Regions from separate parts of the Brevibacillus sp. HB1.2 genome, predicted to be linked through region 2. Evidence: riboswitches for the same ligand, from Rfam matches in the RefSeq annotation. Region 2 holds a riboswitch; the other holds the start of a gene.
The links. A riboswitch is a leader RNA that binds a small molecule or an ion and turns the genes downstream of it on or off. The one in region 2 is predicted to bind S-adenosylmethionine.

Region 1 (15,188 bases), on a different contig from region 2:
GACTGACATTCCCCGCTCAAACTTTCCGGAGCAAATACGCAAGAAAGCGATGCGATCTCGGTGAGCTGGATTCATATTGGCTTGGATTTTGAAAATGAAGCCGGAGAACGCGTTCGTATACGGATCGATCAAGCCTTCTGTACTTTTCTTCGCAGAAGGTGCTGGCGCCATTTGCAGGAAGTTATCCAGGAATGTTTGTACACCGAAGTTGTTGATGGCACTACCGAAGAAAACAGGTGTCAGTTGTCCTTTGTTGATCAGTTCAGGATCGTATTCATCTCCCGCAACATCCAGCAGGGAGATTTCATCCTGCAATTGCTGCCACAGTTCTTGACCGACACGATCACCGATTAGTGGATCTTCTGCTCCTTCTACAGGGAAAAAGGAAATATCCTCGTGCTGTGTATTGTTTTGATACAGCTCGACACGAGACTTCATGCGGTCAAATACACCGCTGAAATAGCTGCCCATCCCAATCGGCCAGTTCATCGGATAAGAACGAATACCCAGTACGCGCTCAATTTCTTCCAAGAGCTCGAATGGATCTTTACCGTGACGGTCCAGCTTGTTCACGAACGTAAAGATCGGAATACCCCGCATCCGACAGACCTTGAACAGCTTGATCGTCTGTGCCTCTACCCCTTTTGCTACGTCGATAATCATCACAGCAGCGTCAGCAGCCGTCAGCGTACGGTACGTATCTTCACTGAAGTCCTGGTGACCAGGTGTATCCAAAATGTTGATGTGGTGTCCGTTGTATTCGAAATCCATCGCACTGGACGTTACGGAGATTCCACGCTTTTTCTCGATCTCCATCCAGTCGGAGGTAGCGTGCTTGGAATTTTTGCGCCCTTTGACCATCCCTGCTTCACGGATGGCTCCGCCGTAGTAGAGCAGCTTTTCCGTCATTGTCGTTTTACCCGCATCCGGGTGGGAGATGATGGCGAAGGTACGGCGTTTTGCTATCTCATTTTCCCATTGGGGATTGGATTGACTCATCTTCATTCTCCTGTCATCGCAAATAAGTAACTCATTTGTTTCCTCTACGATTATACCGACAAATGCTTGTCGCATCCACCTAGTAATTTTTCATTAAACCGTTATAATATTCAGTAGTAAAAATTTTTTGACTGCATGACTTACATATTAATTACCAGAATATTACAATTTTACAGGAGGAATCCTATGTCAACGACTGTGGAAACACGTACGGCCGAATTCCGTGACTATGTGAAGAAAATAACCAGCTACACGCAAGCACTGAACGTTCTTTATTGGGACAAGGCTACACAAGCGCCTCGCAATGGAATGGATGCCCGTTCTGAAATCATCGGGACTTTGGCTGGCGAGCAATTCAAGCTGGCGACGTCTAAAGAAATGGAAGCGCTTTTGACGGAGCTGAGTGAGCCATCTGTCCTCGAAACATTGGATGAAATTACCCGTCACAGTGTGCTGGAATGCAAAAAGGAATTTGACCGCAACAAGAAAATACCTGCTGACAGGCATCAGGAGTACGTCGTGCTGACCGCCAAAGCAGAAACGGTGTGGGAAGAAGCTCGTGCCAACAACGATTTTTCCATGTTCCAACCGTACCTCGAGAAAATCGTGAACTTCCAGCTCGAGTTCATCGAGTATTGGGGTCATGACGGTAAAAACAAGTACAACACCCTCTTGGACATGTATGAGCCTGGCATGACTGTCGACCAGCTCGATCCGATCTTCGCCACCTTGCGCGAGAAAACTGTCAAGCTGGTAAAAGCAATCGCCGACTCCCCGAACAAACCAAATACATCATTTTTGACGAAAAACTTCCCTGTGGCAGACCAAGAAGCATTCAGCCGTTATATCCTCGAGAAAATCGGGTACGACTTCAAGTCTGGCCGCATGGATCGCAGTGCGCATCCGTTCTGCACCACCTTCAATCCTGGTGATGTCCGCATTACGACGCGCTACGCTGAAAATGATTTCAACTCTGCGCTCTTCAGTTGTATTCACGAGGCTGGCCACGCGATGTACGAGCAGAACATCAATCCTGACCTGCTGTTCACTCCTCTGTGCGATGGTACCTCCATGGGGATTCACGAATCTCAATCCCGCTACTGGGAAAACATGGTCGGACGCAGTCTGCCGTTCTGGAATCACTTTTTCGCGGACTTGCAAAAAGCGTTCCCTACTCAATTCGAAGGTGTGTCCGTAGAAGACCTGCATCGTGCGGTTAACGCTGTTACTCCTTCCTTTATCCGTACGGAAGCAGATGAGTTGACGTACAACCTGCATGTCATGATCCGCTACGAAATCGAGAAAGGCTTGATCAATCAAACCATTCAAGTGGCTGATCTGCCAAAAATTTGGAACGAAAAAATGAAAGAATACCTGGGTGTCGAGCCACCGACAGATGCACTGGGTGTGCTTCAGGATGTACACTGGTCAGGTGGAATGATCGGCTACTTCCCTACTTACTCGCTGGGTAATGTGTATGCGGCACAATTCGTCCACGTTATGGAGAGTGAGATCAACGGCTACGAAGAACTGATCGCAAAAGGCGATTTCGCTCCAATCCGTGAGTGGCTCAAGGAAAAAATCCATCAGTACGGTAAAATGAAGAGCCCTCGTGAACTCGTTCAAGCGATTACAGGCGAAGGTACAAATGCGACTTACTTGATGAATTACCTTGAGAAAAAATACACAGACGTATACAAGCTGTAAGCAGTTATCCCCTTGCTATCCAATGTTCTCCCTGCTCAGGGAGGACATTTTTATTTTGCAAAGTTACTTTTCGTAACCTACGTACATAAAAGTGCATCCTTCCCCTCGAGGATAAATGCTAGTACACTGCACAATATACATGAGATTCCTATTGTCTTGAAAAAGGAGTGTTATCGATTGGCTATCGATCTAAAAGGAAAAACCGCAATCATTACAGGAGCAGGTAAAGGCATTGGTCGCGCTACTGCAATTGCTTTGGCAAAAGAAGGCGTGAATCTTGGACTCTTGGCTCGCTCTGAGGAAAATTTGAAGCAAGTAGCCAAGGAAATAGAAGCATTCGGCGTGAAGGTCGCGATTGCCACAGCAGACGTTTCCAACTATGATGACGTCACGACAGCCGTTACCTCTATCAAAAATGAACTGGGTCACATTGATATTCTGCTCAACAATGCAGGCGTCGCTAAATTCGGTAAATTCCTGGAGCTTGAAACGAGCGAATGGGAACAAATCATCCAAGTCAATCTGATGGGTGTGTACTACGTCACTCGCGCTGTACTCCCTGGCATGATTGACCAAAACTCCGGTGACATTATCAACATCTCCTCCACTGCTGGACAAAAAGGAGCTCCTGTCACCAGCGCGTATAGTGCATCCAAGTTTGGTGTTCTTGGTCTGACTGAATCGTTGGCTCTCGAAGTGCGCAAACACAACATTCGCGTAACGGCGCTTACGCCTAGCACAGTAGCAACCGATATGGCTATTGACTTGGGTCTGACCGACGGAAATCCTGAAAAGACCATGCAACCTGAGGATATTGCTGAGTTCGTGGTTAGCCAGCTGAAGCTGAACAAACGCATCTTCGTAAAATCCGCTGGACTGTGGTCCACCAATCCATAGAAATGGCACGGCAAAAAAGCGAAAAGAGTCCGTTCGTACAGGCGGATTTCTTTACGCTTTTTTTCGAAGCCCTGTGAAATCGCTTCCTTTTTGTTCACGTTCTATCCACGATTTCTTCACGCCTTATTCACACCTGCCCAACCAAAAATGCCCTCAACTGGAGTATGATGAACATGTAAAACATTTCCACAAAGTGGAGGGTATCCTTATGATACAAATGCTGTCGAATTGGTTGTGGGGTAACGAAGAACAAGAAGTCGTTCCATTCGAGACGAAAAGATACGTCCGAAATGAAATGGATCAATTCACGTTCAATGAGCCACAGCAAGTGCTGCCGTATCCGCTTCCCCAGTTATAAGATCCAATACTTGATCGAATATAACCTGAAGCTGCCGAATCTGGCAGCTTTTTTTGCTCCTTTCTGAAAGCGCTCACTGATGTGCTACAATGTGGTAAACAGGAGGGGTTCGCTTTTGGTCGAGTTCACAGAAAAATGGTTGCCCACATACATTCGCCGCGATTTGGCGGTCTTATTTTGCGGTATCAATCCAGGGCGTATATCAGCTACGACGGGTTTCCACTACGCCAATCCAGCCAACCTGTTTTGGCGTGGATTGTACGAAGGCGGCCTGACACCTCACAAGCTCTTGCCCGAGGAAACCGCTACCCTCTTAGACTACAACTACGGTATTACCGATCTGGTATCACGCCCTACCCGCTCCGCAACAGACCTGCGCAACGAGGATTATGCCACAGGGGCAGAGCTGTTCGTCCAAATGATCCAGACTTACCGGCCTCGTGTCATTTGTTTTAACGGCATTACTGCTTTTCGTCACGCGACTGGACAAAAAAAAGAAGCCATTTCACTGGGGCTTCAGCCAATCAGGTACTTTGGGACAGAAGATTGGTCTGGCAGCTATGTGTTTGTCGTCCCGTCTACCAGTGGGGCTAACGCATCTTTTACACGTGAGGAACGAATCGCCAAGTTTAGTGAGCTGAGTCATTTTTTACGCGAGATGAATTGGCACCCTCTTCCCGCGCCTAAGTAGATCCTTTCGTGTCAACCACTCCTCTTCTTCCATACAATACTTGTAGCTCTGTACGCAAGGAGGGGCATCAGTAGTGGACGACCTCATCAAAAAAATCCAGAACAGATACGACATGACCGTTCTGCATCACAAAACCATTCGGGATACATCCAAATCATTCGTCATTTACTTGGAAACAACCAATGGCAAATTCATCGGAAAAGCTTTCCCTCTGCAAAAGGAACGTTTACATTTCATTCTGAATGCAGAAGCGTATTTGCGCAAAAACGGCGTACTCATCCCCGACATTCAACGAACCAAAAATAATAAGCGTTACATCACTCATAAAGAAAATCTTTTCGTTCTGCACCAAAGGCTATCCTGGCCAAATATTGCGTATAACTCCCCTATTCGAATGGAACGGATCGGCATGGTATTAGGCAAATTTCATGCGAGGTCGCTCGGTTTTTCCTCCAACCATGGCATCCTTTACAATGGCGCAGAAAAATGGTCCGTGGAGTACAAAACAGATTTAGCTGCCATTGAGAAGTGGGAGCTTCGACACGCTGGGAAGAATGATCAAAAATACACTGCGCTCGCGGATTATCTTCCTTTTTTTAAACAAGCCGGGATCACAGCCAAGGAACATTTGATATCCTCTCCATACTTCTCGAAATGGAAAAAGGAACCCCTAAGCAATCACTATCTCTGTCATGGAGATTTTAACAATGGGAATTTGCTCGTCAGTAATCAAAGAATTGCAATCATTGACTGGGAGGATGTTCGTTACGATTTTCCGTCCAAAGACATTGCCCGTGTTCTATCCCTTGCGATGCGAAAAAATGAGCAGTGGAACGAAGAATGGTTCTCTCATATATTGAGTGGCTATCTCCAAGAAAATCCCCTATCGATTGAGCAACTGCATTTGCTCTTTGTCGATCTCGCATTCCCGCATATCATTGAACGTTTCTTACGCAAGAAGCTGTATGCCCAGATGAGCCTTGCTGAGATTCAACAGTTTTGCAATCGGGAAGCTCTCAAGACCGCCTATATGTTAGACGAGATGAAGGCCCATGTATATTAGACGCAAGGCTATAGCCTGTCTATACACATAGGCCTTCCCTATTTTACTGATGTATACCGCTAAGTCTGAGCCAGCTTCACTAATGAGCTTTGCTGGCGCGTGTATTGAATGAGCTCTGCCGCCATCTCGTAATAATTGAAGGGTGTAATCAGATAGATGCCATTGAAGTAACGAACGGCCGTGTCGACCAATTCCTTCGCGATTGCGATCCCTTCCTGTCGGGCGGCCTCTCCCTGTACCTTTTTCATCCGTTCCAGAGCTTCTGTCGATAGCTTGATTCCTGGCACTTCATTATGCAGGAACTCCGCATTGCGCGAGCTGGTCAACGGCATGATCCCGATAAAGACAGGAATGCCGATATGCTTCGTCGCCTCGTATACATTCCGGATGGACTCAGCATCGTACACAGGTTGTGTCATAATGTAGTCCGCGCCTGCCTCGACCTTTTTTTCCAAGCGGGCAACGGCAGCATCCATATTTCGGACATTCGGATTAAAGGCTGCGCCCACGATGAACTGGGCTTTTTGCTTTAACGGACGTCCTGAGAACGAAACGCCTTCGTTCAACTGCTTCACCATGCGAATCAGATCAAAAGAGGTCACATCAAATACCGAGCTGGCACCTGGCAAATCCCCAAAGCGCGATGGATCCCCAGTAATCACCAATATTTGGTCGATCCCCAAAGCGTGCAGCCCCATTAAGTGCGATTGCTGCCCAATGAGATTACGGTCCCGGCAAGCGATGTGTAAGAGCGGATCGATTCCATGTCTGCTCTTCATGAGTGCTCCGAGAGCCATGTTGCTCATCCGCACTGTCGCCAACGAGTTATCCGCCAACGTAATGGCGTCCGCTCCTGCCTTGTGCAGCTCGCAGCATCCATGGAGAAACTGGTCTGCATCCAGATCACGCGGTGGATCAAACTCGACAATGATCGTCGTTGCTGTTTTTACGCGCTCGACAATGCTTGGTTTCTCCCTCTCCCTCGTGTTTTGCACAGAAATCGAAGGACGATCACCTGCTACGATGGTCGGGTTCACACGCGCTTGCGGCTCAAGTGACTCAAGTGCATCCGCAATCGCCTTCACATGTGCAGGTGTGGTTCCGCAGCATCCGCCAATCAACCGTACCCCCTGCTCACGCAAGCGAAGCGCACTCTGTCCAAAATATTCAGGTGATGATTTAAAAGCGTATTCGCCGTCAGTCATCCCCAGACGCCCCGCATTCGGGAATACGGATAAAAGTGCATCTTCTGGAATCACTGTATTTTCAAACGAGCGTAGCAATTCAGCGGGACCAAGGCGACAGTTTAGTCCGATCACGTCAGCTCCTGCGGCTTTTAGCTCGGAAAAAGCATCTGTCAAAGCGTAGCCATCACGTGTGCGTCCTACTTCCAGAGTGGCTAACTGCGCGATTACAGGGACATCTGTGAGCGGACGGATTACCTCGATCGCCAGAAGCAGCTCCTCCAAGTCCACGAACGTCTCCAGAATCAGTCCATCTACGCCAGCATGCAACAGAGCAATCGCCTGTTCCTCATACTGGTCACGGTATTCGTCCAAAACCTTTTTCTTCACCCGTCCAGCCAAAATCGATCCGATGCTCCCAGCCACATAAGCATCATCCTGTGCGGCTTCCCGTGCAATGGCGACTGCTAGCCGGTTAATCCGCGCTACCTTATGCTCCAGACCGTAACGGCTCAATGCATCTCGGTTGGCAGAATACGTATTTGTCTCTAGGAAACGTGCACCGGCCTGATAGTAAGACGTATGAACTTCATGTACCAAACGCGGGTTGGATAAACACAGCTCTTCAAAGCTGACGCCAACCGGGACGCCCAGCCCGTGCAGCTGGGTCGCCATCGCACCATCTCCGACTAGCAGGTGGTCTTTCAAATAGGCTCGTAAATCTTTCTTTCTCGTCGTCAACTCAATCCCTTCTCTCCCCGTTTCATTTATCTTTACTACTTTCCTTACACTTCAAAAATAGACGGACCTGCGTTGAAATAACGTGCTTCAGGATGTGCAAATACCATCGCCGATACGGAAGCTTCTGGCTCCATCATGAATCCCTCTGTCAGCTGAACGCCGATATCCTCTGGACGCAACAGACGGAACAACTGCGCCTGATCTTCCAGGTTCGGGCAAGCAGGGTAACCGAAGGAGACACGAATGCCCTGATATCTAGCACCAAAGCGCTCGAGCATCGTCATCTCAACCGGATCAGGAATGCCCCACACGTCGCGCATGACGTGGTGAATTCGCTCTGCAAATGCCTCTGCCAGCTCCAATGCCAAGGATTGGAGGACATGAGAGCGCAAGTAGTCACCACGCTCTTTTAGCTCTGTAGATTTTTCGCGAATCCCTCCCCCAGCCGTTACGGTCAGGAATCCGACATAATCCATTTCCTTGCTCTCCACTGGTCGCAAGAAGTCGGACAGGCAAAGATGAGGTTCTTCCAGCTGACGCGGGAACGAGAAGCGCTCCAGCAGCTTGCTGTGGTCTTTTGGATCATAAACCAAAATATCGTTGCCATCTGACTGAGCCGGGAAGAACTGATACACGCCGTGTGTCGTAATGGTTCCTTTTTGCTTCGCTTCATTTAATAGCTCTTCCACAATGCCGTACAGTTCCAGTACCTTCTCGTCGCCTGCCTCTATCAATCTATCTACATTTCCGCGAACACCGAGGTGTTTTCCGAGGAGCATCCGCAGGTTCAAATACGGTTGCAGATGGCTGAGCGGGTATTGTCGCAGAACATGTCGTTCACAATCTGGTGGCAGGTGGATCGGAACCGTTCTGCTGACGGCTGAGCGAGCTGGCAAAGGTGCTTTTTTCTCCTCGATAACAGGTTGAGCCGTTGCAACTGCTTCCAGGAGATGTTGCTGTTCCTCTACCAAGCGATCACGTTCTTCCGGATTTTGCAGACGATTTACGAGATCCAGACCATCCATGGCATCTTTTGCGTATAAAACAATTCCACGGTATTCCGGTGCGATCCGGTTCGATGTGAACTTGCGCGTCAACGCCGCACCGCCAACCATCATCGGGATATCAATGCCTGCATCACGCAGGTCTTGTGCTGTAATGACCATTTGCTGTGCGGATTTTACCAAGAGTCCAGACAGACCGATGGCATCCGGCTTTTCTTCTCTGCATGCGGCAATCAGTTGCTCTGGTGGTACCTTGATCCCCAGGTTCACGACATTGTAGCCATTGTTTGACAAAATAATTTCCACGAGGTTTTTTCCGATGTCGTGCACATCGCCTTTGACGGTCGCCAGCAAGATTTTCCCCTTTGCAGCGGCATCGCTTTTTTCCATGAATGGCTCCAGAAACGATACGGATGCCTTCATGACTTCTGCACTTTGCAATACTTCTGCCACGATCAACTGGTTGCCGTTGAACAGGCGACCAACCTCTTCCATCCCAGACATCAGCGGACCGTTGATGATCTCGAGCGGTGTGTATTTATCCAGAGCCAGCTTTAGGTCTTCCACCAGGCCATCCTTGGAGCCTTCGACTACATAACGGGCCAAGCGTTCTTCGAGCGTTAACGAGGAGACTTCCACACTGACTTCCTTTTTCTTTTGGCGATAAAATTCGGTAAAGGCCGCCAATGTCTCATCATTTGTCTCGAATAGAAGAGCTTCTGCCAGCTTTCTCTCGTCTTCTGGAATCGAAGCGTAGCGCTCCAGCTTTTCCGTGTTGACGATGGCGTAATCAAGCCCTGCGAGAGTTGTGTGGTACAAGAAGACCGCATTCAGTACTTCCCGACCCGCAGGAGGCAAGCCGAAGGAAACGTTACTGACACCTAGGATCGTCTTGCAAGCAGGCATTACCTGTTTAATCAAACGAATTCCTTCTACGGTTTCCTTGGCAGAGCCGATGTATTGTTCATCCCCTGTCCCTACTGGAAAGACGAGTGGATCGAATATAATATCCTGTGGCTTTATGCCATACTGGTTGACAAGAATGTCGTACGAGCGTTGCGCGACCTCCAGCTTCTTTTCGCGAGTGATAGCCATACCCGCTTCCTCAATCGTTCCAACGACAACGGAGGCACCGAACTTGTGAATAAGTGGAACCACTTCCTCAAATCGCTCCAAGCCGTCTTCCAAGTTAATCGAGTTGAGGATGGCCTTCCCTTGCGAATAGCGAAGTCCCAGCTCCATGACCTTGGCATCTGTCGAATCGATCATGAGGGGCGCTTTTACTTTTTTCACGATGAACTGTAGGAATTTTTCCATATCTTCGTATTCATCACGGTCGGGGTCAGCCAAGCATATATCGATGACATGTGCGCCGCGCTTCACTTGTGCTCGGGCAATATCAGATGCTTCTTCATAATGACCAGCTGCAATCATTTCACGGAATTTTTTGGAACCGATGACATTGGTCCTCTCCCCTACTAGCAAGGGACGATTGTCATCTTCGACGTAAACAACCTCGATCCCGGAGACTGCGCTCAGCGGTTCCACAGCTGCACTGCGCGGCTTGCAGTCTTTCAATGCTTCTGCCATCGCTTGAATATGGTCAGGCGTTGTTCCGCAGCAACCGCCAGCGACGTTTATCCAGCCCTGATCAGCGAATGCCCGCATTTTCGAAGCAAGTCCCTGTGGCGTTTCATGGTAATGGCCGTTCTCGTCTGGCAAGCCTGCGTTCGGATAACAGCTAACCGCACATTGGGCAATTCCTGACAGTGTCCGCAGATGATCACGCATAAACTCTGGTCCTGTCGCACAATTCAGACCAATGGAGACTGGCTGTAAATGCTCTAAGGAGATGTAAAACGCCTCGATGTTTTGGCCAGCCAGCGTTGTGCCCATCGGCTCAATCGTACCTGACAGCATCACCGGGAGCTCCTGTCCAAGCTCTTCAAAAGCTTTGCGAATCCCGATTCCGCCAGCCTTGACGTTTAACGTGTCTTGCGAGGTTTCCAATAGAAGAACATCGGAGCCGCCAAGAATCAGACCTTTTGCCTGACGATAATACGCCTCGACCAGTTCTTCGAAAGTGACACCGCCTGTCAACGCAAGGGTTTTGGTCGTAGGTCCCATTGCACCTGCTACAAAACGCGGCCACTCCTCCGTAGAATAGGCATCCACCGCTTCTCTGGCCAAGCGGGCTGCGGCTATATTGATCTCAAGGTCTTTTTCTGGCACATCGTACTCAGCCAAAACGATGGAAGCAGCACCAAATGTATTTGTCTCGACGATGTCTGCGCCCGCCGCTAAATATTTCTCGTGAATGGAACGGATCACATCTGGTCTGGTCAGGTTCAGGAGTTCATTACAGCCATCATAGGCTTCACCGCCGAAATCATCAGCAGTCAGGTTTGCCTGTTGAAGCATGGTGCCCATTGCACCGTCCAGAATCAGAATTTTCCGGGAAAGTTGTTCGCGAAAAGTTGGTTTCATTGACGTGCCCCTTTTCTACCTTGCATCGGCTTATTCTCCGTAATTGGGTAAATAAAAAAATCCTCTTCTTTGAAAGAAGAGGATTTGTCAGCAGATACGAAAACGCCTGAGACATCCTCTTATCTTTCAAAGCACGTAGCTTTGCTGGAATTGGCACCGGATTTTTACCGGTTGCCGAGGCTTCATCAGGCCAGTCCCTCTGCCTCTCTGGATAAGAGTCGTACACTTGTCATTTAGTTGTTTTGCGAAATGTCTTGAATGTTTGCAAGTATCTTAACACCACCTTTGTCTCCCCGTCAATTGTGAATTGTCTATTTTTTACTGAGCCTCTCCTCTTACGCGCCCATTTTTGCCTAAGCTGGGCATCCGCCCAGTCCAATATCCGCATTCGTGTATAGACTGGAGTATAACGGAAAGGAGGGGAAACAAAGATGAGTACATCATTCTGCGGAAACGGATTCTTCGGTGACTGCTTCGCAATCGTGCTCGTGCTGTTTATCCTGTTGGTAATTATTGGGTGTTCGTGTGACGACTGTTAGATAAGTGTTTAAAAAAGGCTATCCCAAAAGCCATCAGGAATGGCTGCGGGATAGCCTTTTTTTCTTGTTATTTGGTGATGATCTTGCCTGTCACGGCATCCAGAGTAATATATTTGAGCGCCAGCTTTTCGTCACTCCACGGCACATACGCCAGCTTTGGTTGAGCTAATTTTTGCCCATCCACATCTCTCCTCAAATAGACCAGCTTTAAAGGCATGACGCGTAAATACGCCTCAACAGCCTTGTCTTTCGAGACGATCTCGTCGGATGCTGGAAGCTCCACCAACTCGTGCGTCTCTCTGTAGTTTTCAAACTTTGTCACTTTGCCAGAAGACGGATCGACTGTTACTGAATAAGCCGCTTTTTGCCCGCGATCCTGTACTGGAATGCCATCCTTGCTCATGAGATATCTGAATTCCCATTCGCCCGATGACACAGGATTCGTTTCGCCTGGCTGTATGACTTGTGCCAATTGCACTTCTTTTATGCCTGGATCAACGTATTTAGGCAGAAAGGCAAGTGCAGCCTCTTCCGCTTGCTCGCGTTTGACAGTCACTGCTGTATCGGAACGAGGTGTTCCCAGCCCGACGACACTGCCTGTTTCTGCAAGGACTTCTACGCCGATATACTTGTCATTTTTATCATTCCAGACGTATTCCTTGCGTCCGTCACGGTTACTCTCTCTATAGGTCGAGTCATCCACTTGTATGCCGAATTCCGCTTGAAGCAACGCTTTTGCCTCATCCTTGGAGCGAACCTTGACGTATTCCTTTGGAGATTCGATCGGATGGGCTTCCTTCGTATTCAACTGATCATAAGCAAGCCCGTTATCTCCCGTTCCATACACCGTCTTGCCATTTGTCGCGTCGATATACCACTCCTGACCATCTTCACGTCCTCTTTGCATGAAGGAAACAGCTGGTGTGTACTCCAGAATGGGCTGCCACATATCCCCTTGTTTTGATTGTGGCTGTATTCTCGGATTCTGCACGTACCGAAGCTTCATATGCTCGCTCAGCTCTTTGATGGCTACCTCTTCTGACACAGCAGTCGATACATCCGGGTACTGCGACGGCTCAAATGATTCGAGGTCCTTACTGAAATATTCGAGGTGGCCAGAGTCGGTTGTTTCGATGCTTATTTCATCAGACAACACCGGCATCCCGTTATAGTATCTCAGGTACAATCCCGGATGGTTGGCGTCCAACAACCGATAGTTCTCGCTATCAGCCCCGAGCAGCTTGTTCAGGAACTGTCGCTCTTGCTCCAATGCTTTTGCTCCTTCTGCTCTTTTCTGGCTCGCTGCTTCCTTTTCATCCTTCAACAGAAGGCTATACCATTCCAATGCTTGACCATTGCCAGTGATCACAAGAGAAACTTTATGCCCCTCTTTGTTCGTTTTCCCCAAGATGAATGACATGCCATCGTGGTTCTTTTCTTTATCCAAAAGAAGAAGGGAGGGGTTCAAATCGGGCACGGTATCTGTCAGCTTGGTGAAAAAAGCTTGTTCACTCGTATTCAATCGCCCGAAAAACGCGACTTGCTCACGTTCGTCAATTCCAACCGACAATACGTCGAACGGAACGGGCTGGCCGTTTTCCATACGTTGATAATTCACGCTCATCCATGGGCCTTTTACCTTATACTCGTCCGTATAGATCTGAGTCTCGACGAGCTGATAGGTCTTACTTTCCTCCCCCAAAAAAGCTTGAAGAAATGCGCTTGCTGCTTTCTCCGCAGTCTTGGCTGATGGCAATTTCTCTTCCTTCTGTTCTGTCCGATCACCGTTGATTGTAAAGCTCTCAATTTGTCCTGTCTGTATATCATAAGCAACATTGGCACGCGCATTATCGCCTTCCAGTAACATTAAGTCGCTGATTCCATGGCTTGTACGATCCACCCTGATTGTCATCTTGCTCAAAGCTGGGATCACCTTTTTCAATGGTAAAACAGCCTCTTCCGGCGACACCTTTACGTTGTTCTGATCGGCCTCCGTTTTCTTTTTATCCCTTGCAGTCGTTGCGACCGCATTCGTTACATTTTTTCCACTGGGCATCTGTGAAAACCAACCTTGTTGCTGCAAGCCCACGGCTGTTACCGCCAAGCAAGCTACCAAGGAGCCAGCCATGAATATCCTGTTCCGATTCTTGTGTTTATCTCGTGCAATCGCATCTCTGATCCGCGATTCCATTTCTTTTGTAAACCTCACTTCCTCCACAGATTTCTCACTTGCACTCCGTACCACTTCGCGAATTTGCTTATCTACATCCATTCCAATCCCTCCTTTTCACACAATGCCTTAAAATGTTTTCGGGCCCGTGACAATTGGGTTCGTACGGCATCTTCTGAAATATCCAACACTTGCGCAATCTCTCTTATCGACAAATCTTCATAGTAATGAAGTACCATGACTTTTCGGTACAGCGGCGAGAGCTTCATCACCTGCTCCGCTACCTGTACCTTGCTCATTCGTCCGATGACTGCCGCTTCAACGTTTGCGGTGTCGGCCTTCTCCGGGGGTGCTTCCTCTTTGGAGAGGTATGTAGAAAAAATCTGGCGAAAGGACCACGAACGCAAATATTTGCGGGACTCGTTGATCGCAATTCGGTAAAGCCACGTTTTTACGCTACTCTGATGGCGGAACTGATCCAGACCCCGATACGCCTTCAGGAACACTTCCTGGGTAATGTCTTCCGCGATTCCCCGATCCTTGACGATCAAGTAGGCGAGCTGCACGATGTTGTCTCCGTACTCGCTCATGAGTCTCGTCAGCTTCTCCTCGTTGGTCAGTTGCAGCGTCCAGTCCGCTTCGCTACTTTTGGCACTTGCATTCACGCGCTGTTCACCTCCTTGTTTCGTGTTGATATGTATTTGATCCAGCTGGCTTATTTTTGTGACAAGATTATCCAATTGTTTTATCAATCATCCTTTTCCCTGCTTCCACTGCTGCACTCCGTTGCGTTGCTTTCATTGTCAGAGCACATTGCTTTTGCTATCATGAGGCTTATTGTAGAGCGAAAGGAACGAGATGACATGGCTGACTTGCAAGCACGTGAAAAAGACAAATTTCTGTCCTGTTTAGAGACCATAAAAGAACTATCCAAATCGGAATTTGAAACCTATTCCATCGTTAAGAATACCGAAACCGGGGAACATTATCTCCACTATTTTTTGTCCCACATTAATTTATCCGAGGGAGGCAGAAGAGACGATTACGATCACTTCCTGCCGATTGAATCCGACGATATTTTAGCGATTATGTTTGGCGAACAGCCATACCAGTTTCCGGAGAACTGGCGCTCTGCTTATTTGCGCAGTGGTAATGACAATCGATTGATCCCGTTCGATCCATCGGAAAATTACGATCTGGACGATGCCGCTGCTGCCGAGCTAGCCATGCTCGAAAAGCTGGAACAGTACAAAGAGCAAATGATGAACGCGGATAACCTCAGCGCGGAAGAAAGAGAAGAGCTGACCAAACAATATTTCGCGGAATTAGATAAGATTTTGCAAAAACC
Region 2 (15,188 bases):
TCGAGCAAAAGAGCTCTCCATTCTAAGCTGAGGAATCTGCATAGACCCACCTCATTTTATCATTAACGGAGGAAGTCCAGAAGTGTAGGCTGAATGATTCGCGCCCCCGATCCTAGTGCTGCTTGATGAACACTCTCCTGGGTCTTCAGGTCCGTCATTACTTCTGCCATATTCGCATCTTCATTTTTGGACATCAGTCCAGTAATGCTTACTTCTTGTGACTTTAATCGCTCTGCAATCAGATCGACACGATTGACACTTGCACCTAGCGAAGCTCGCTCGGCCAAGAGCTTATCGAATTGCTGCCCAATTGCTGTCTGAAATTGCGTCGCACTTTTACCACTGTCTAGCTCTGTAATAATATTATCCAAGACTTTGAACATATTACTACCGTTATTCGGGAAGTTAAATATATTTTGAGCGTTAATATTCGATGTAACAAATACGTTTTGACTTACCTCTAAATTAATGGGAGAACTATTTGTACTTACAAAATCGCCCTTGCCTCCATTTGCTGTCATGTCGTATGGAGGTTTGTTGGTATCCGTACCTGCAAAGATGTACTTCCCATTTATTTGTTGGTTAGCCAAGGTCCCCAAGTGATTTTTCAATTGTTTAACCTCTGATGACATTGCCTTTAAATCGTCGGGTGAAACTGCTCCATCCCCGGAATAAACCAGAAGCTCTTTAATTCGTTTTAATACGTTTCCTACCTCATCCATCGTAGCATCAGTCATGTCCATCCAAGACTGCGCTTCATCTACATTTCGGCTGTATTGGTCATTCTCCATCAATGAAGACCGATAAAACATCCCCCGTGCTGCAACTACAGGATCATCGGATGGTCTTTCAATTTTGCTCCCCGATGAAAGCTGTTGTTGCAGCTTATCCATATTACGCATGGAATTGTGCAAATTCCGTAGCATATTACTATTCAGCATGTTCTGCGTTACACGTACCGCCATAATCTATCCCCTCCTAATTAGAGGCCAACCCGGCCCATGCCATTGATGACTTTATCCAAAATTTCGTCCATGCTTGTCATGACACGTGCAGATGCACTGTACGCATGCTGATATTTCACCATTTCTGCCATCTCGTCATCGATCGATACCCCAGAAACTGATTGGCGCTGACTATCAACTGTTCCAACGAGCATTTCAGAGTTCAACTGGTTTCTCTTGGCTTCCTGGGCGTCGACACCCAATTGGCTGATCGTATATCGATAGTAGTTATCCAACGTAGAGCTTTCTGCCAAATCATTAGGACCCGCACCTGCAGTCAAAACTTTAAATTTGATCGATGCGATGGCAAGTGCACTCTTATTATTCCCTACAGGAGTACCGCCTGCTTCTTCTTGTGCTGCCGCGATGGCATCCAAGCTCTTCATGATCTCTGGGTTAACAACTAGACTGGATGCGCTAGTCGGATAATTTTTGGAAGCTGGGTTCGTTGCAAGAGAGTTCGCATCCACAAAAAACGGGAGGTCCTGTACAGTGCCATTGTTAATATCACTCAAGCTTCGTCCCGCCCGATGCAGATCATTGATTTCCTTCGTCAGATTCACAGCCAAAACATCCAAGCGTTTCAGCATGTTCGGCACAATCTGATCACGAGATTGGAACGTTCCTGCCATGTAGCCAGTTGTCGGCACAAAGGCCGCCCCACCCAGCGTCATGTCACTCAGGCCCGTAGCTGGATTCTGTACAGTAGCTACTGGCTGCGATGTAATTCCAGTAACAAATTCACGACCTTCAATGGTCACGTTTACCATACCAGCTGTTGATTGAGTTGCACGAATCTCCACCAGTTTGGAGAGCTTGTCCAAAAGCACGTCACGTTGGTCATAGAGATCGTTTGGCTGATAACCATGCGGTACAACGTTTGCAATCTGATTGTTCAAGTTAGCAATCTGTTGACCCAAGGAGTTGATCTCCATCGCTTTTACATTGACCACGTTGTTGAGATCGGTTTGTACTTCCTTGATGTGATTGGTTAGCGTATTAAACGTATCCGCTACTGCCTTGCTTCGTTCCCGAACAACTGCGCGAGCCGATGTATCTGTCGGGTCTTTGGCCAAGTCTTGCCATGCTTGCCACATCTGGTCCATAACTTTTTGCAAGCCAGTATCGGAAGGTTCATTCATGATCCCTTCTAATTTCTCCAACGTTTCCAAACGACCATCCCAGTAGCCTTGACGTTTGTGTTCGTTCCGATACTGAATATCCAAAAACTCTTCCCTCAGACGCTGAATACTAGTCGCTTGCACACCCGTACCGAGCAATCCCGGCTCGATACTCGCTTGCATCCCTACATAAGGCAAACCAGTCGTAGCCTGCATATTCACGCGCTGGCGACTGTATCCTTCCGTATTCGCATTGGAGATATTATGTCCCGTTGTATTTAGCGCGGATTGTTGAGCGAACAAGCCGCGTTTGCTGACTTCAATTCCATGAAAAGTAGAGCGCATTTCGACACCTCTTTACGCTTTTTTGTTGAAAAAAGTTCGATTAGCCTGACGATACGTATCCGAGGTCGGCTTTCCGTAGATGAAGTCGTCCTCGGGCGTATCCGTGATCAGGTCGAGCGTCATGTTTACAAAAGAAAGGGATTGCTCCAGTAACTGCTGATTCAGGTCGTTAGCATCGCGCAGTTCGGTCACAATCCGGCTTAGCTCATTACGACAGGAAGTGAGTCGCATCTTCTCTTCCGCACTGGTCGTCAACTTGATCAATTCAGCCAGTGTGCCTTCTTGCAGCGCAAACCCCTTCTGTGCTGTCAGTTCTTTTACGACTTGCTGGCGGGCTGCTTCAGCTTCTGTGACGCCCTTGATCAGTTTTTGCTCCTGGCGTGTAATGGCTACCAGTTCATCCACACTCCCTTTTACCAGCACTTCTTTCTTGTGCGAGGCTAGGGTGTACAAGGCTTTGTGCAACTGGATCAAGTTGTCGAGCAGATCGTAGAGTCTGTCCATTCCTTGCTTCTCCTCATCTTCCATCGAAAACTATTTAAAGAGGCTGTTCAAAAGGTCCTCTTCAGATCTGTGTTACAGCTTTTTCCAAAAGGACAGGAGCTTATCAGCGATCCGCTCACTTGAGACGTGATATTTTCCTTCCTCCACTTGCTTCTTCAACTGCTCCACTTTTTCCCGACGTTGTGGAGAGTTGACATCTTCTACTTGCTTCTGCATTTCAAGCGCTTCTGTGGAAATGTTTACTTCATCCTTGCCCATCGGGATTTTACCGCTTTTGCCTACCTGGTTGTTACCTGTCTTGTTGTAAGCATTGATCATCCCGACACGGTTAGGTTCATTAATCCGCATCTGATTACCATCCTCTCATACCAACGGTCTTTTCATAGAAAAAACCGATGACACCTCTTAGTAGTATCATCGGCAATTTCATGATGTACGATTAGTTTTTTTGCACAAAACTATTCGTCACTATTCTGCTTTCTTCGATAAGCTGCCTTAGCCAGATCGGCGCGTTGGAACTCCTCCAATCGCTGCTCTACCTCGATTTGTTGCGTGATTTCATGCTTCAAGCCTTTTAGACAAGATTCGCATATGTTGCCTGCTCGAATCAAAAAACCGCAGCGCTCACATGGATAACCAAGATTTGGACTTCCAGCAACCGAAATGCGCCCTTCCTTGATAAACTTCGTGATTTGCTTCACGCTCACGCCAGTGGCTTCGCTCACTTGATGAATATTCGTTCCGCGATTTTCACGCTTGCGTAAAAACTGGGCGCATGCTTCATATTCTTGTTCCACTTCTTTATAACATTTGGGGCAAATGTCACGGACTGCTTGTACAAATACAGCATCACACCGCGAGCAGTTTGCCAACTTGCCCATAGACATATCGGACAACCCCTTTTCCGTTCAGAAAGTTCATACGGTTCCACATCCGTTATATGCCTACATCATAGCTTAATTTTTCCAAACTGGCTATCGGTATATTGTCAAGGAATATACTTCACAGCTTGGCCCCAAATGTTCTCTGATTGTTTTCGCGCACGAACGCAACGTCGAACCAGTTGTATAAATATCGTCAAGAAGCAGGATTTTAGCAGTAGAGGGCACAGGCACATTCTGCCTATCCCACACAAAAGCTTCGCGCATGCTTTCGTGACGTGCTGCGCGCCCTTTTTGCTTGCTCAGCTTTGGGGTATCCTTCGTCCTGAGAAGCAACGGTTTGACAGGAATTTTGATTGCCGCTCCTAAATGCTGGGCCAGCAGGTCAACCTGATTGAAGCCGCGTTCCCGCAATCGTTGTGGATGTAAAGGAACCATCGTGATACAGGTAAAACCCAAAGACCTGTAATAACGCTGAACTGTAATGGCAAGAAGCGTACCGTAGTATAAAGCTAGCCGCTCATCACCGCGGTATTTAAACAATCCGAGCAAATCCTTCTCTCCCTTTTCATAGCGAAGCAAACTCCGATTTGCCACCAATATCTGATCATCTTCTCCATGAACACAATCCCGGCATAGCCCTTCGTTGCCGATACTAGCCTGCAACTCCCTGTCACGCCCGCACTGCCGGCAAATATCATGCCCAATCAACGGCAAAGCATCAAGACAGACTCCACACAACACAATCCCTTTTAACATGCGGTAGATGACCGGATAGCTCGCCTGATCGGATAGCTGTCGTGCCTTTTCACGAACGACCGATTCCTTTTGGAGAGCTGCGATACGCCCACCACAACGGACACACATCCCACTAATCACGAAAGGCCTCTTTGTTCCACGAGCCTTTGAGCTAAGCTGTTCATCTGTAATATCTGTCTGACGGCCCGCTTTGGAGAAGTAGCGCGTTCTGCTTGCAAAAATAAAACACTACCCGACGTATCATCAACGGATCGCCCTACTCGTCCTGCTATCTGCACCAATGATGCCTCGTCAAATACAGGTGCCTCCGCACCTACCACAACTACGTCACTCTTCGGTATGGTCACACCCCGCTCTAGAATCGTAGTCGTCACCATGACGGTATAACGTTTTTCTCGAAATGCGAGTACCTTTTCCTCCCGCATAGGGTCTGCCGCATGAACACCGGCCATCTCCCCCGCATGAGCAGGAAGCCACTTTTGAAGGTACGATAGCACCCTGTCAATTTCGTCAACTCGCGGGACAAAAACAAAAACTTGTCGGCCTTCATTCAGAGAACTACTCACCGCTTCTATAAACGGTGCCACAATTCGATTCGTCTGAACGCGCTTATGTAAGCCTTGTACCGTGAGAATCTTGGGGACAGGAAGCGTAGCACCGTGGTAGCGTCCAGGTAACAGAACATGTGTATCTGAGAATAGCGGTATCGCCCCAGACGAGCCTAGGGTTGAGCGTCCTTTTCTAATGAGCCGCTTTTGCAAATATCCCGGAGGTGTTGCACTTAAATAGAGGAGCTTCCCACTTTTTTTCACCGCTCTGGATAGAGCGCGATACAAAACAGGATCATTATGATAAGGGAACGCGTCCGCCTCGTCGAGAACCACCAGCAAAAAACGCCGATGGAAGCGCATGACCTGATGCGTGGTCGCAATCGTGATGTCACTCTCTTCCCACTTCTCTGAGCTCGAACCGTGAACAGCAATCACTTTAGCCCCGGGAAAGACTCGCTTAATACGCGGGGCTAACTCTAGTACGACGTCTTTTCGAGGTGTCGCAATCAAAACGCGACCGCCAGCAGTAAGTGCCTCTGTAACCGAAGGGAATAACAACTCTGTTTTGCCCGCTCCACAAACTGCCCAGATCAAAAACTCCGATAGCCCTGGTCTTGGATTGGCAACAAAGCAACGCGCTCGCTCAGCTGCCCGCGATTGATCTGCCGAATACTTCCCTGCCCACTCCAATCTCGCCACGTTCTGCAAGTGGTCTGCGCTACGGATAAGAGATTCTCCTACATCCATTAAAAAATACGGAGTGCAACACTTACTCCTGCCCATCCCTAAACAAGCTGTGCAGTAAGCGCACCCTTGCTCACACGTATGACAATAAGTAAACTCCACCTGCTCTCCTGCGCTTCCGCAACGTTCACAGACCAACTCCAACCGATTGCGCCACCATCCATTTATGACCGTAAAACGAATACCAGGTCGCCACTCCGCTTTGTTTGCAAGCACGAATGCATGCAAAATGGCTGACAAATCATACACGTCCACCCCTCGCTTTTTCAGCAAGGACTCCACTTCATCCCAAAGGAGCGCACGCCCGTCCAAAATCTCTCTCAAAACAGCTTCTTGTATATTCACCCGAGATGAGCTCCTTCGAAGAAGCTCGTGACCACCCAAAAAGCCCAACCGAGCACCCGGCAATTTCCCCGATTCTTTGCTACCTAGATAAGAAACTTCCACACTCTCCTCGATTGACTCCCAAGAAAACCACCTCTGCTCTCGGCGGTCCTGTACACTCGCTGCTTCCCTTCCATATAAGTTGCTCGCTTCGCACACGCTACTTACCGCCAGTGCTCTCAACTCTTTTACATATCCATCAGTCAGCATCCGTCCTTTGCCGACTTGTTCCATCAAATACCCGTTCACCTTTGCACGCAAGGAAAAGGCCAGAGCAAGCGACGATGTCTTCCCGATGACATGCAGGACACATCCTTCTCTCTCCTGCCAAAAAGAACGATCTACAGAAAAGCTCGGCGTAACATAAGTCTGCACCTGTGGTATTGATCCGCCGCAAGCTTTGATATATAGCAAATACTCACGCATACGCTCACTCCCCCGCCCTCTTGCCCTTAGTGTGCAAAAAGACAGATAGGTCCGGCAAATAAATTTCGGAACCAAAATCATGCCGTAGAAAAATAAAAAAGCCGCCGATCTATTGTCGACAGCTCGTAATATTTACGCTTAACAAACTTTTATGCTCCCTCTTTTTTCTCCCGCAGATCAATGACGATGGTTCCAGCCGCCATATCCTCCTGTCCGTCTCCCAAACATTGTCCGTACGGATAACGATTCAAGACAGCTGTCATCTGTTTCGTATCATCGTCTGATCCATCATCTATCAAGGTAATTCGGATAGGTCTGCCACTCCAATACGAGCGAAACAGCAGACTCCGCACTACACGTTCCAGCACCTGTTCCGAATTGCGCACCAGCAACCGATAATGCTCATGCGGGAGCTCGCTCGCGCTATCCGTCCGATTGGTCCAGCGCTCCGCGATCATTACCAACAAAGAGGAGCAGCCAAATGCTGCCAAAAGCCATACAATCAGCTCTTCCATCACGGTCATACCTCCTCCTATACCAAGGTATGCCGCACGGCTTGAACAGCGTGCAAATAGGAAGCGCTTCCTACAGTTTCACCCAGCCATTTTTAATGGAGATGACAACAGCTTGTGTCCGGTCTTGCACATTGAGCTTTTGCAAAATGCTACTAACGTGATTTTTAACCGTCTTTTCACTAATAAACAAGAATTCCCCAATGGCACGATTGCTTTTCCCTTCTGCCATCAGCTGCAATACTTCCCGCTCGCGACGTGTAAGCGACTCGATCACTTTTGGATCGATGGCTTGCGATTCATCTACGGAGAAGCTACGCTCTGCCGTCCCTTCCTGCTCGCTCAGACGACGGAATTCTTCAATCAGCTTGCCCGTCACCTTCGGATGTATGTATGCACCACCACTCGCCACTACACGCACAGCATCAACGAGGTCTGTCGTTCCCATTTCCTTCAGCAAGTAGCCAGACGCTCCAGCGCGGAGTGTACGATACACATATCCCTCATCATCATGAATCGAGAGCATAATCACACGAGTAGAAGGGCTTACCGAAATCACATTTTCTGCAGCAGAAACGCCATTTATGTTCGGCATGTTAATATCCATCAACAAGACATCCGGTTTGTGCTCTTCCGCCAATACTGTGGCTTCTCCTCCGTCCGCACCTTCCCCGACGACCTTGAAATCTTCTTCCATTTCCAATATTCGCTTTACGCCTTCGCGAAATAATTGATGGTCATCTACAATCACGATGCGGAGTTCTTGCTGTCTCTTATCCATGGTTCATCCCCCAGTACTTATTTACGTATCATGTCACAATTTTATCGGTATTTGGAATATAACCTTGGTTCCCTCTCCCGGAGCGGATTGCAGCTCAACACTGCCCTCTAAGAGCTGTACACGCTCACGCATTCCCAAGAGTCCAAAAGAGTTGCCATTCGCCATGCGTTTTTCCAGATCGAACCCAACCCCATCGTCTTTGACGATAAGACTTAACGAATCTTGTACAAATTCAAGCTTCACTTGAACTGTCGTAGCGCCTGCGTGCTTCTCCACATTGTTCAGACATTCCTGAACCAAACGGAAGATCGCAGCCTTTACCGAACTGCGCAAAGGAGGCTCCACACCAAATACTACCAGATCGATGGAAGACTGAATACGCTCTTCGCACGTTTGAATATATTTTTGCAAGGTAGGTACTAGCCCTAAGTCATCTAATGCCATTGGACGCAAATCAAAAATAATACGTCGAACATCCGCCAAGCTCAAGCGTACCATTTCCTTCAGCTCGTGCAGTTCCATTTGCGCTTCCAAAATGCGCTCGTTCTTCAACATGCGCTCTACAATTTCCGAACGCAGCACGACATTCGCCATCGATTGAGCTGGACCGTCGTGAATTTCGCGTGCGACACGCTTGCGCTCTTCTTCCTGAGCCTGGATTACCTTTAAGCCCATCAACTGATGCTGCTTAGCCGATTCCAGCGCCTCGCCTATCTTGCTTAAGTCACCCGTCAAGTAACCTAGCACAACGCCCATTTGAGAAACCAGCTTTTCTGCACGGACGATGGTTTCTTCCAAGGTACGCAGTTGACGCTCCAAATCATTTCTTCTGCGCTTCAAATTATTTTCCCGTTCGCGGTAAATGGACAGCTCTACCTGAATACGGCTCGCCTCTTCATACGCAACCCGGATATCTTCCTCCGTGTACATATGAAAATTACGACTGACCAACACGAGCTTGTTGCGCGATTTGCGATACGCCAGTTCAAGTGCATCGACTTTTTGAATCACTTTGGAAATTTCTTGTCGAAGTTCATGTAAATCAAACTTCAATGAGTTGCCATGCTGTCTGGCGTTTTCAGCTATATCAAATATTTGGGTTTTACTCGTTTCTACGGTTTCAATCGTTCGCTTGATCACCCCGTCCAGCACGCTGATGTCTATCGCTTTGTTCATGATTGCTCTCCTTCAAACTCATTTTTAGCCTTCGTGAACAACTGTTGGAGGTGCTCTTCTTCAACATCTCGCAGTCCCATGTCATTGCGTGGAATGGCAAACGGATCTGTTCCCTGTTTTACGAATCCACGATTGGATGTAAATACATAGCGGTAGCCAGCTTGACGAGCTGTCTCCAGTACGACTGGACTTGTGTAGCCGAATGGCAACGAGATGACTTGGATCTCTTGCTTCATCCATTCGCTTAAACTAACGCGAGATATACTGAAATCCACATAGAGTCGGTCCCTGTACTCTTTTTCTTCCTCTAAACGCTGCAAGTCTTTCAGATAGACCGGAGCTGTTTCTGGGCCAAGATCGCCCCACTTATTTCGTTCTTCCTCTTCATGCAGACTGTACGTATGGGAACCGATTGTAACCAGCCCCGAATGAATCATTTCGTTAACCTGTTGACGCGTAAGTGGTGGCGTCATATTCTCCCGTTTTCGATCAGCTACATCTCTTAAGCGCCCCGCAATCGCGAAGTTCACTGAAGGGTAGCCGTATGTACGTAAGATCGGAAATGCTTCTGTGTAGTAACTCTCATACCCATCGTCAAACGTAATCAAAACAGCATTCTCAGTCGGTAAGGTACCCGTCTCCATAAATCGCAGGAACTCATCCAACGAAATCGGATTCAGGTCGTTATCATGCAAAAATTTCATGTGTCGGGCAAATTGATCAGGAGCTATGACATACCGCTGATTCGATTGATCCGTGACATGATGGTACGTCAAAACCACAACCTGATTGTTATACCACTTTTTCGTTTGAACCGCTGCTTCTTCAATTAGTGTGACGTTTGGCTCAGCATTTTTTGTCTCACTTATGCTTATAGACGTATCCACTTGGGGAAAAGGTTGCACTTCTTGTTTATTCTTTTTTTCCAGAAAAGATTCGCCTAACAACCCAATAGCCACTGCAAAAAACAAAAAAGTAAGAAACACGATCAGGAAGAGCCTTCTGTTCGGCAAAAAAACCCCTCCTCTACTTCCTCACTAGGAGATTCGACACAGTCCTACAAATTCCTGTGCAACAATTGGCCCAATAATTGGATGACTTTGCTCCTAAAATGAAAAAGAGCCCAGTAGCAACACCAGGCTCTTTTTATGTCATTCATGATATTACAGTTGAGCAGCCTCTTGCTTCAGGATTTCTGCCTTGTCTGTTTGCTCCCAAGGAACATTCAGGTCATTGCGTCCGAAGTGGCCATATGCAGCTGTTTGTTTGTAGATAGGACGACGCAGGTCGAGCTGCTTGATGATACCAGCAGGACGCAGGTCGAAGTGTTTGCGAACCAATTTCACCAGAGCTTCTTCGGAAATCGTACCTGTGCCGAATGTATCTACTGCAATAGAAACTGGTTGCGCTACACCAATTGCGTAAGCAACTTGTACTTCGCATTTGTCTGCGAGGCCAGCAGCCACGATGTTTTTCGCTACATAACGAGCTGCGTATGCACCGGAACGGTCAACTTTTGTCGGATCTTTACCGGAGAACGCACCGCCGCCATGACGAGCATAACCGCCGTAAGTATCTACGATGATTTTGCGGCCAGTCAAGCCAGCATCCCCTTGTGGTCCGCCAATTACGAAACGGCCAGTTGGGTTGATGAAGTATTTGGTTTCAGCGTCCAACAGTTCAGCTGGAACAACTGGTTTGATTACGTGTTCAACCAGATCTTGCTTGATTTGCTCCAAAGTTGTTTCAGGAGCATGTTGGGTAGAAATAACAATTGTATCGATACGAACTGGTTTGTCGCCATCGTACTCAACGGTTACTTGTGTTTTTCCGTCAGGACGGAGGTAAGCAAGTGTTCCGTTTTTACGTACTTCAGTCAGACGACGAGCCAATTGGTGGGACATGCTGATTGGAAGTGGCATCAGCTCAGGTGTTTCATTGCAAGCAAAACCAAACATCAAACCTTGGTCACCAGCACCAATTGCTTCGATCTCAGCGTCAGTCATTTTGCCTTCGCGTGCTTCCAATGCTTGGTCTACACCAAGTGCAATGTCAGCGGACTGCTCGCCAATTGCAGTAATAACACCGCAAGTGTCAGCGTCAAAACCGAATTTCGCACGGTCATAACCGATTTCACGAATGGTTTCACGAACGAGCTTTTGGATATCTACATAAGTGTTTGTAGTGATTTCACCTGCTACGAGAACCAAACCAGTAGTTACGGAAGTTTCGCAAGCTACGCGAGCGTTTGGATCTTTGGACAGGATCGCATCCAAGATGGAGTCGGAAATTTGGTCACAAATTTTATCCGGATGTCCTTCGGTTACAGATTCGGATGTAAACAGACGACGACCTTTTTGCAAAGCCATGAGAAAATACCTCCTTTGACCTCATACAAATAGTGTGGTAGCCGAGTCAGGATTTTATCTACGTAAACGCAAATAAAAAACCCTTTCCATTTTTTAGGAGGAAAAGGTTTGAGCGTTTTTTGCTTCCTTCATCCTCTTATCGGCCAGAACAGATGTCCGTTCTGCTGGTTAGCACCGCTCTAGATCGGTTGCCGGGCTTCATAGGGCCAGTCCCTCCGCCTGCTCTGGATAAGAGTATCCATTACGGATAATAGAATAATTGTTTTTTTCAGAGATGTCAATAGGAAAAATTTTACTTATATTTGATAGGCCTTAGAAAGTACCACTACTACCTCTGCACGAGTTGCCCTTCCATTCGGTTTAAAGGAAGAACCGTAACCACTGAGCCACTTTCTAGATGTCAAAGCTTCAATGGCAGGAGAAGCCCAATGACTCGTTGGCACATCCTGATAATTCGAGGTACCACGGTTATACATTAAAACATCACGTGCCCGTGCGATCATGACCGCCATCTCTGCACGCGATATCGGCTGATCCGGCTTCATTTCATTCTTCGGGTACCCTTTCAAAATTCCTAATTGATAGGCTACACCTAGGTTGTGATACGCCCAGTGCCGCTTTTTCATATCCCGGAAGGTCGTGTTTCCTGTATAGGTAGTCGCTACCTTGGAACCGGTCGCACGCATCGATTTAAGCAGCATCGTCGCAAACTCTGCACGGGTCACTGCCTGATTCGGCTTGAACGAAGCATCATTGAATCCATTTACAATATCGCGAGAGCTAAGTCTGACGATCTCTGAGCGCGCCCAGTGGTCCGAAATATCGCGATAGCCCGCTATCAATTTCTGCTGCGTCACCGTGAGTCGGTACGAATCATATTTGAACGAAGTACCACTATTGAGACGTACATAGTATTTTCCTGGCTGCAAGCGCAAACCGATAACTTCATTCCCACTATTGGAAAGCTCGGCTACCTCGTTCGTCGAAGCAAGCGCATAGTTCATGTTTCGATCGCTGTAGAGTGCGAAACGAAAGCCACTATCCACAGGAATATACGGCGCTCGGAATGTCACATATGATTCGCTATTGACAGTAAATTGGAACCAGTCGGGATCAGCTGCTGTCGGAATTGTTCCTGACATCACTGTCCCACCGCTTAACGGAGACGCTTTTTGATAGGTGTCATTCGGCTCATTGAAGTCTTTTTTAACTGGTGTGTACCCCAAATCCAGCTGGTATTCGCCATTGACTGCATTCCGCGAATACTCGCTCACACGGATGTAATATTTACCCGGGGACACCTCTTTACTGACCCGCTCTGTCGGATTGTCCCTTGTCCCATTATCGTATAGAGGATCCCAGACTACTGCTTTTTGACCAGGCGCTTGTTTGCCAAGACCCAGCAACAGATCCACTCTCTTGTTGTCAGGGCTTACAGTGACATCTAAATGCCCGTACTCGCGAACATAGTAAGAGAACCAATCCTGATCGCCTTCATCATGAAAATTGCCTGTTACACTGATTTGGTTCCCTACAAGCGGTCTGGCCGTTTCTTGTGTATCGTTCGGTTCATTTCGGTCAGGGTTGATCGTAAATTTACTCGTCAACACGTAGTTAAAAGCATTGTTGACGCCTCCATTGCGCATTAAGCGGATGTTCATACTTCCTGCCTTGACCGGGACCGTTATCGTATCGCCATTCCCGAAGTACTGTGTAATCGGTTGACGATTCTCAGGGTAAAAGGTAGCAGCCACCGCCGAAGAAATACCCGATGTTACTGTAGCCGTAAAGCTAACCTTTCCATCGTAAGGGATGTCCATCTTCAGCCAATCTACGGTATCTTTTGGACCCAAATTGCCGCGTATTTGTGACTCAATCGGAAACGCCTTCGCTTTGGAAGGAGAATCATTCGGTTCTAAAAAGTCGTAAGAAAGTGCCGTTTTCACTGCTTTGTTGACATCTAACAAGCCGTATCCAGTCTTCCGATCCCATCCTTTCTCCCCCAAGTCAGTAGCCGTTTGATAAAGCAATTGCCTCACATCAAATGGACTGAGATTAGGGTGCCGAGCGAGAATGAGCGCGGCTGCACCAGCTACTTGCGGTGCCGCTGCTGAAGTACCACTAAACGAGCCGTATTTTCCCCCTAGCTTCGTTGTGTATACATTCAACCCAGGAGCCACCAAATTCAGTTCCGGCCCCGTATTTGCCTGAGACAAGACTTCATTGTTACTCCTCACAGCCCCTACCGCTACGACTGTTGGATAGGCAGCTGGATACGCCACACGGCTACTTTCATTACCACTTGCTGCAACCAAAACGGCTCCACTTCTCTCCGCACGTTGTACAGCAGCTGCCAACGACTTGGAGTAAGCCATACTGCTAAAGGACATCACAATAACTTTGGAACCACGATCCAAGGCTACATTGATACCTTTTGCAATCAGTTCTTCATCCGATGACGCCTTGCTATTCAAGATTTTAATCGGTAAAATCTTGGCATTCCAAAGAACACCTGAAACACCGATATTATTATTTCCACTAGCAGCAAGAACACCGGCTACTTCTGTGCCGTGCCCGTTGTCATCCTGTGCTGACTTCCCAGCATTGACGAGATTCACACCAGGTAAAAGGTTGCCCTTTAAATCAGGGTGTTTATAATCTGCCCCAGTATCCAATACAGCAATAATAATCTGCTCATTGCTATTTACCGTTGGCCAAGCTTTATCTGCTTTAATTTGACTTAGATGTAGCTGGTTGGTCAAATAGTAGTCATTGGATGCCGGAGGTGCTGCTGCGAAGACTGATTGGTTGTTTGCCATAATGAGCGTGACCATTAATGTAACAGTCACTGACATGTTCACTGGTCTTTTCATGTAAAACAGTCCTTCCTTCTCTCCCCTGCAAAAGTAGCAGTCTAAAAGGAATTCAGGTATTTGTAATCTGGTCTTTAGCATAGCGGATGAAAAGGGGGACATGCAACCCTCATCCTCCAATATTTGGGACATTCTCACAGAAGAAAACCCTTTTCACCATCGGCAAAAAGGGTTTTCTCCTTACTGTAACAAACCTTTATTGTCTTCTACTTCAGGTGCTACCTGAGCTTTTTCTTTTTTTCGTTGTTGTGCTTTCGGAATAAAGGCAGTCAGTTCCGCAATATTTACCGCTTCTTTTTTAAAGGAAGAGGAAGGAATATCGAACGCCCACACGCGATGGCTGTTCGCTTCTACCTTCATGTTTTCCAACGTGAAGTGTACGCGTGCTACCGTATCGCCAGCCTTATCATGAACAATAATTGGCACTTCGGTAAACTCCAGACGCTTTCCTAATCCGTTACGGAAAGCAACGATAACTTTCAAGCCGTTATCTTCACCAGGCTTGATATCGAGGACTTGCAAATCTACTTCGCCCTCTGCAATGGGGTTCTTCTCTTCAGCCTGTTGCAAATACTGCTCCGACTCATCTGCACTCAGACCCCAGTTATAATTTTGGTTATCCTCTACTCCGTGCTTTTTAGGCTTGATAAAAGTCAGCATCAGAGGTATTTCTTTTTCAGGGATACGGTCGAACTCATCCCAGCGGAACATAAATTCCATCGGGCGACTGGACATTTCTCCTACTGGTCCTGAGGCAA

Region 1: it holds a riboswitch for S-adenosylmethionine, as region 2 does, so the genes downstream of both, metH (methionine synthase) here and metK (methionine adenosyltransferase) in region 2, are expected to answer to the same signal.

The regions. Positions count from the first base shown of each region.
Region 1 covers NZ_JABMIU010000001.1:914,816-930,003, forward strand. Annotated here, with positions in the region: gene HPY28_RS04265 (peptide chain release factor 3) at 1-999, opposite strand, end outside; gene HPY28_RS04270 (carboxypeptidase M32) at 1,186-2,706, shown strand; gene HPY28_RS04275 (3-ketoacyl-ACP reductase) at 2,884-3,603, shown strand; gene HPY28_RS04280 (hypothetical protein) at 3,812-3,961, shown strand; gene HPY28_RS04285 (mismatch-specific DNA-glycosylase) at 4,077-4,652, shown strand; gene HPY28_RS04290 (phosphotransferase) at 4,726-5,715, shown strand; gene HPY28_RS04295 (bifunctional homocysteine S-methyltransferase/methylenetetrahydrofolate reductase) at 5,775-7,640, opposite strand; gene metH (methionine synthase) at 7,685-11,131, opposite strand; SAM riboswitch class I at 11,248-11,349, opposite strand; gene HPY28_RS04305 (YjcZ family sporulation protein) at 11,563-11,670, shown strand; gene HPY28_RS04310 (YcdB/YcdC domain-containing protein) at 11,738-13,942, opposite strand; gene HPY28_RS04315 (sigma-70 family RNA polymerase sigma factor) at 13,933-14,505, opposite strand; gene HPY28_RS04320 (hypothetical protein) at 14,521-15,188, shown strand, end outside.
Region 2 covers NZ_JABMIU010000005.1:377,751-392,938, reverse strand. Annotated here, with positions in the region: gene HPY28_RS15640 (DUF6470 family protein) at 1-42, opposite strand, end outside; gene flgL (flagellar hook-associated protein FlgL) at 63-965, opposite strand; gene flgK (flagellar hook-associated protein FlgK) at 983-2,470, opposite strand; gene HPY28_RS15625 (flagellar protein FlgN) at 2,483-2,974, opposite strand; gene flgM (flagellar biosynthesis anti-sigma factor FlgM) at 3,047-3,322, opposite strand; gene HPY28_RS15615 (TIGR03826 family flagellar region protein) at 3,433-3,861, opposite strand; gene HPY28_RS15610 (ComF family protein) at 3,949-4,734, opposite strand; gene HPY28_RS15605 (ATP-dependent helicase ComFA) at 4,731-6,719, opposite strand; gene HPY28_RS15600 (glycosyltransferase family 2 protein) at 6,869-7,234, opposite strand; gene HPY28_RS15595 (response regulator) at 7,305-8,012, opposite strand; gene HPY28_RS15590 (sensor histidine kinase) at 8,046-9,188, opposite strand; gene HPY28_RS15585 (polysaccharide deacetylase family protein) at 9,185-10,201, opposite strand; gene metK (methionine adenosyltransferase) at 10,352-11,557, opposite strand; SAM riboswitch class I at 11,691-11,792, opposite strand; gene HPY28_RS15575 (S8 family peptidase) at 11,854-14,430, opposite strand; gene HPY28_RS15570 (SLAP domain-containing protein) at 14,611-15,188, opposite strand, start outside.